Regions from separate parts of the Kocuria gwangalliensis genome, predicted to be linked through region 1. Evidence: riboswitches for the same ligand, from Rfam matches in the RefSeq annotation. Region 1 holds a riboswitch; the other holds the start of a gene.

Region 1 (3,398 bases):
ATTGAACTGTCCGGACGATTCAACGTGCTCCACTTCGCGGTGTTCGTGGTGTCCTTCATTTGGCAGGTGGCCACGGCGAGTTTCCACGTGTTCAAGTTGGCACTCGTTCAGGGACCTGCCGTGCAGAACGCCGTGGTCGGCGTGAGATTGCGGCAGAACAATGACCTGTTGATGACCGCCGTGGGGCACACCATGGCCTTGATCCCCGGTTCGCTGGTGATCGAGGTCGATCGCGGTTCGGGCATCCTGTACTTCCACGTCCTGGACGTCGCCAACAAGAAACAGGCCGAGATCTTCCGCGAGTCAGCACTGCGGGTCGAGGCCGCGTGGATCCACATCATGGGCAGCAAGGAAGACCTGCGCGCCCTGAAACAGGAGACCGGAGGCAATGAGACGACCACGACCGGAATGATTCATTCGCCGACCACTCAGATGTATCGCACCGGTGGCGGGCCCGAGCGGGGAGAGGAGTAAACCGTGTTCGAGATAGCCGTGTGGATCTGCGGGGTCTTCCTGGTACTGGCCGCGGCCGGGGCCATTTATCGCCTCGCCAAGGGCCCCTCCCTCCTGGATCGAGTCATTGCCAGTGACGTGTTGCTGGCCATTGTCGGGGCGTCCCTTGCCATCGAGATGGTTTACAACCATCACATGAACAACATTTTCCTCTTGGTCATCGTCTCGCTGGTCGGCTTCTTGGGCTCCGTGACCGTGGCGCGTAACGCGGGAACGGGGAAGTCATGACGTGGGAACTGATTCTGGATGTCGTCGCAGCCGTGTGCATGGTGGTGGGGTGCCTGATGTCGCTGGCCGCGGCGGTGGGTCTGGTGCGTTTCCCGGACCTGCTCTCCCGTATGCACGCCGGTACCAAGCCCCAGGTCTTCGGCCTGCTGCTGTTACTGACCGCGGTGGGCATTGAGGGGCGCGACCCCGCAATGATTCCGTTGCTGATCCTGGCGTGGTTGTTCATGCTGCTGACGGTCCCCGTCTCCGCCCACATGGTGGGTCGGTCGGCGTACCGGTCCAAGCACCTGCGCGAGGAAAACCTCACCCAGGACGACCTCAAGAACGTGATCGAGTACGCGAGTACCAGGCGTGACGACTAAAAATCTCGGCCCGTGGCGGGCCGAGGTGGTCGAAGAACCAGCAACTGCTTCGTATGCTTAGTGAAGCAGCGAGAACCGTGAAGAGGAGCTTTCAATGAGCAAAATGTACGATTTGGCCGGCACCGCAGCATCACTGGGCGGCGTGGCACTGTCCAACAAGGTGCTGACCGCGGGCTGGAAAAAGGTTACGGGTAACGAGCCCCCCGCCAAGAACCCGGACCCGGACGAGGCCTGGCGCGACATCATCGTGTGGGCCCTTCTGACCGGTCTTGTGGGCACGCTCATCAAGGTGGGTGTCCAGCGCGCCATCGCCAAGATGGACAGTGACCAGGACAACACGTCGCAGAGCGAGATCTAAATTTTCCGACTGCCGGAAGCGGCGGGGGTGCGTCCAGCGGACGCGACCCCGCCGCTTCTTTTGGTCTAGGATGAGGCACTAACGACAGGGGAGCGCCCGAGCGGCGCTGAGAGTGCGCACCAGCGCAGACCCTCGAACCTGATCCGGTTCATACCGGCGCTAGGGAGTCGAGCATCTCAAAGGACCCGTGCGCGGCCCGTGCGCGGTTCTTTCCCCTCCTGTACTCATCAGGAGGATGAACATCATGACCCAGGTCAAATCCAGGACCGCCCGTCCGCAGCGGAAATCCCCCAAGAAGTCGTGGCGGGTGGTGGACATCGTGGTGGCTGCGGTGCTGGCCGCACTGTGCGCCGTCGTCTTCTGGGCGTGGGCCAACCTGTTGTACCCGGTGGCGACCACCGCTGCGGTTGCTTACCCGCCGGCCACCGGCCTGATCGGCGGCGGTTGGCTGATCGCCGGCACCCTGGGGGCACTGATCATCCGCAAGCCCGGAGCCGCGATTTTCTGCGAACTTCTCGCCGCCGTCCTGGAAGGCTTCCTGGGCACCCACTTCGGCTGGCCGGTGGTGTTCTCGGGTTTGATCCAGGGTGCCGCCGTGGAGATCGTGTTCCTGCTGAGCCGTTATCGTCGCTTCGGCCCGGCCGCCGCGGCGGCAGGTGGTGCGCTTGCGGGACTGGTCATGGGAATCAACGAAAGCATCATCTACAACTACGAATGGGCCTTCGACCAGCGAGTGGTTTATACGGCTCTCACCACCCTCTCGGGTGCGGTCATCGCCGGGATCTTGATGTGGCTGGTCACCCGGGCGCTGCAGAGGACGGGCGTGCTCAACGGGTTGGCCTCCGGCGCCGCACGACGATGAACGCGCACGTGGCCGTGGAGCAGCGCGGGGCGGACGTGGTGCTCACGGATTTCGGGTGGCACTACCCCGGCCGTGAGGAACCGTCCCTGCGCTGCGTGAGCGCTCGGATCAGGCCGGGCGAGCGTGTGCTGCTGCTGGGCCCGTCCGGAGCCGGTAAGTCCACGCTGCTGCAGGCCATGGCCGGTGTGGAACAGGATCCTGACGGCGAATCCCGCTCCGGGGAACTCACCGTCAACGGCGTGGATCCGCGCGACGCGCGCGGATCGGTGGGTTTCATGCACCAAGATCCCGAGACGCAGGTCATTTTGGGGCGCGTGGGCGACGACGTCGCTTTCGGCCTCGAGAATCTCGCCGTACCTCGCGACCAGATCTGGTCCCGGGTGGAGGCAGCGCTTGCCGAGGTCGGGTTGGACCTCCCGCTCGATCATTCCACCACCTCGCTGTCCGGGGGGCAGAAGCAGCGCCTGGCGTTGGCCGGAACCATGGCCATGCGCCCACAGCTCCTCCTGCTCGATGAACCCACCGCCAGCGTGGATGAACGGGGCGCGGTCGAATTGCGCGACGCGGTGGACCGTGCGGTGTCACAGGCGGGCACCACGATGATCGTGGTCGAGCACCGAGTCGGCCTCTGGGAATCCGTGGTGGACCGAGTGCTGGTGCTCGACGACAACGGGAGCGTAGCGTTCGACGGTCCGACCCGCGAGGTCCTCGTGGACGCGCGCGAACTCTTGCAACGGCAGGGTACGTGGGTTCCGGACTGGACACCGTCCACCATTCCCGCCCCGGCGTACGACCAGCAGGCAACGCCGCTGCTGGAGGTCCACGACCTGGCCGTGAGCCGAACCCAGCCGAGCGCGCGAGCGGTGGCGCGGCGGCGTCGTCGGGCGCGTAAAGCCTGGTCCCGCGGAACACCGGGACGGGACGAGATATGCGCTACCGAGAATGTTGTGCCGGTCGCCCACAGCATCACCCTGACCGTGCGCGCGGGTCAGGCGCTGGCCGTCACGGGCGAGAACGGCGCCGGGAAGTCCACGCTGGCGCTGACATTGGCGGGATTGCTCTTGCCGTGCGCGGG
Region 2 (3,398 bases), on a different contig from region 1:
GACCTTGTCCCCATCGACCAGCAGCAGCGCAGGAAGCTGAATGGTGCTGCCTGCCTCACCGGCGACGCGGTCAAGGGTCACGAGGTCTCCAACGGAAACCTTCTCCTGGCGGCCGCCTGCGCGGACAATCGCGTACACCACTTGGGAACTCACTTCTCTCGACATCTATGGACTACGTGTAAGGGTCGGGAACACACCTGGAGGACCACGAATGTCGAGACATCACGTCGCGGCAGTCCTAGCAGACCGCGCCTAGCGTGGCTTTCGCATCAAACAGGAGGTGAACCCGAGTGTGCCGCCTGACGCGGTGGATTTAACTGTCCACACACACGCTGGTACCCGGCACCGAAAATCTAGCATACCCGATGCGTGGAAGCTACGGCAAACGGGCGGGCCCCGGCGCGTCGAACGGGTTCGGCGAAGAACCGCAGCTCCAGCTCACAGCCTCGCATGAACACCTCCCGCATGCGCCGTCGGGTAACCGGGTCTGCCGTTGCGGCTGCCCGGTCCACGATGTCCTTGGCCCGCTCGGTCGCGAGGTGGAATCCGGGAGCATTGTAGGTGGCCAGCCAATCGCCGTACGGATGCGGTTCCAGTCCGGCAGCGCGGGCCTTTTCCGTCAGCGCGCCACCCACTGCCGCGTAGAGCCAGTAGCACGGCAATACTGCCGCGGCCCCCACCGCGAAGGTCTCACTTCCCGTGGCCGCCAGCAGAAAATCCGAATACGTCTTGGTCACCTCGGACGCCGGCTGCGGGGGCGCACCGTGGAGCCGCGTGCGGTGCAGCGCAGACTCCACGGTCACGACCTCCGCCGCTCCGTGGGCGAAGAATGCGCGCGCCGATTCCGACGGCGCCGCCGCGGCCAACGCGGCCAGCGCACGTGAGTAAACAGCCAAGTACTGCCTGTCCTGGTCCAGGTACCACTGGAAGGTCTCGGACGGCAGCGTGCCGTTGCCCAACTGGGCAACGAAGTCCAGGGTGTCGATCTCACCACGCACACCCTCGCAATCGCGCCAGAGCGCATCCGTGAATCGCCCGTGGGAGTCGGTGTCCACCAGAACATGCTGAGCATGGTGGAAATGATGTACGGGGCCGTTGCCCCGTCCCACGTGGAGACCGTCGGCGTGTTCGAGCGCGCCGCGCAGCCACGAGCGCGCCGTGCTCACGGCGCCCACCCAGTCCCCCGTGCGTGCCACGACCGTGGCAATGGCGCAGGACAGAGAACACCCGGTGCCGTGAGTGTTGGACGTTGCGACGCGCGGATCGTCGAACACGATCACGGGCTCGTCCCGCCCGGGTTCGAGCAGAGCATCCGGGGTTCGCGCTCCGGGCAGGTGGCCACCCTTCACGAGGACGCGCGTGCCGAACCGCTCGGCCACGTCTTGGCCCTGTCTCAGGGCCTCGGTCCACGTGCCAGCCGGCGCCGCACCGGCCAGCACGGCCAGTTCCGGGAGGTTGGGCGTGATCAGGTCGGCGAACGGCAGCAGTGACAACAGGGCCGTTTGAGCCTCCGCCCGCAACAATCGCCCACCGGCCGTGGCCACCATCACGGGATCAAGCACCGTCACCGGTGGTTTCACCTCGGCCAGCCAGTCGCGCACGGCCTCGATCACCTCGACCGATCCGAGCATGCCCACCTTGACCGCGTCCAGAGTCACGTCGGAGCTCACGGCCTCGAGCTGGGCGCGGAGGACCCGCACGGGTGGGGTGTGGATGTCGATCACGCCCTTGGTGTTCTGGGCCACCACCGCGGTGATCACGTTCATGCCGTAACCGCCCATTGCGGCGATGGACTTCAGGTCGGCGGCCTGCCCGGCGCCGCCCGTGGGATCGGTGCCCGCGATCGACAGGACGCGGGGCACGGTTGGAACAGCAGAATGCGTAGTCAGCACGACATTCCCTTCGCTAGTACGAGCTAGATCAGGTTCAACGGGTGTTATCTCAGCCGCTCGTGCGGCACCCCGTGTCAGTGGTACAGATCATGCCACAAGGGTGCGGGGTTCTGATTCCCGCACCCTTGTGGCATGTCATGTCTTGCGGTCGGTGACCGGTGTCAGCTCGTGGCGCCACCCGTCATCTTCATGTCCTCGGCCTTCACACCCACGCCCACCACGGTGGGCTGAGCCGAGGCCTTGGGCGCCTTCTGCTGAGAGATATCGGCCGTGAACCGCTTGACGGGTTCCTCCGTACCAACCGGCTCGTGGGTCCGAACACTGGCCGTTCCCGGTGCCGCCGCGGGTGCGGACGCTCGGCGGGAACGACGCCGCGTGGCCGGCTTGATCTCCGCCTCCGCAGCGGGTGCCACGGCCGCCTTGGCGCCCCCCGGTTGCGACTCATTGGTTGCCGGGCGCTGGGCCCGGCGCGAACGGCCTCCGCGGCTGCCACGCGAGGACTGCTCCTGCGAGGCCGTATCACGTGCCGGCTGCCCGTCCGAGGACTGCTCCCGGGTTGCGTCGTGAGCGGGTTCCTCCGTGAAGGCCGCGGTCAGCGAGTCCAGCGTGAATGACTGCTGACCGGTCTGCGACTGCTCCTCGTGGTGAGCGCTGCCGTGGGGCAACTCGATGACCTCACCATGAATGGTGAGACTGGACGAAGGGCCCTCGCCCGTGTCGTTCGACTCCCGGCCGCGGTCACCGCGGGCCGAGTCCTGGGAATCCGCTGACGACGCGTCCTCGCCCTGGCCGTCCTGACCCGACTGACCTCGGCCACGACTGCGCTTGCCGCGACGCTTCTTACGGCGACGATCGCCGTCCTGATCACCGTGTTCCTGGTTGTCCTGGGCACCGGACTGATCCTTCGCCTGGCCCTCGCCGCCGGAGCGCTCGGCGGACTGGGCGTCACCCGGCTGACCCGGCGCGGCGTCGTCGTCGTGCTGTGAAGCCGCCGCGATACTGGCCAGTGCGCTGCGAGCCGCCTCGGCGCGGGCCTTGGAGTCTTCCTCGCTGCCCGCGTGGCCGTTGTCCGAGCCGTTGCCACCGTTACCGGTGTTCTTGGGCTTGTCCTGCGATCCGCCCGGCTGAGCACCCTGGTGCTGCTGCTTGTGCTTGGAGCGTTTGCGCTCGTTGCGGTTGGTGCGGTGGTCCGCGCCCGAATCCCCGGCGCGCCCCTTGAGCGGGTGGTCGTGCACGATCGCGCCGCGACCGGCACACGCCTCGCACGGCTCCGAGAAGACTTCGAGCAGGCCCGTGCCCATGCGCTTGCGCGTCATCTGCACCAGACCCAGGGAGGTCACCTCCGCGACCTGGTGCTTGGTGCGGTCCCTGCCCAGGCACTCGACCAGGCGACGCAGCACCAGCTCACGGTTGGACTCCAGGACCATGTCGATGAAGTCGACCACGATGATCCCGCCGATGTCCCGCAGCCGCAGCTGGCGGACGATCTCCTCGGCGGCCTCCAGG

Evidence for each region. Region 1 has a riboswitch for thiamine pyrophosphate ahead of ABEA06_RS00900 (ECF transporter S component). Riboswitches for the same ligand answer to the same signal wherever they lie in the genome.
Region 2: it holds a riboswitch for thiamine pyrophosphate, as region 1 does, so the genes downstream of both, ABEA06_RS04005 (bifunctional hydroxymethylpyrimidine kinase/phosphomethylpyrimidine kinase) here and ABEA06_RS00900 (ECF transporter S component) in region 1, are expected to answer to the same signal.

The regions. Positions count from the first base shown of each region.
Region 1 covers NZ_BAABLN010000001.1:201,862-205,259, reverse strand. Annotated here, with positions in the region: gene ABEA06_RS00920 (Na+/H+ antiporter subunit E) at 1-474, shown strand, start outside; gene ABEA06_RS00915 (monovalent cation/H+ antiporter complex subunit F) at 478-741, shown strand; gene mnhG (monovalent cation/H(+) antiporter subunit G) at 738-1,103, shown strand; gene ABEA06_RS00905 (DUF4235 domain-containing protein) at 1,198-1,461, shown strand; TPP riboswitch at 1,538-1,644, shown strand; gene ABEA06_RS00900 (ECF transporter S component) at 1,706-2,323, shown strand; gene ABEA06_RS00895 (ABC transporter ATP-binding protein) at 2,320-3,398, shown strand, end outside.
Region 2 covers NZ_BAABLN010000008.1:153,877-157,274, forward strand. Annotated here, with positions in the region: gene rplU (50S ribosomal protein L21) at 1-141, opposite strand, end outside; gene ABEA06_RS04005 (bifunctional hydroxymethylpyrimidine kinase/phosphomethylpyrimidine kinase) at 354-1,892, opposite strand; TPP riboswitch at 1,880-1,974, opposite strand; gene ABEA06_RS04010 (Rne/Rng family ribonuclease) at 2,054-3,398, opposite strand, start outside.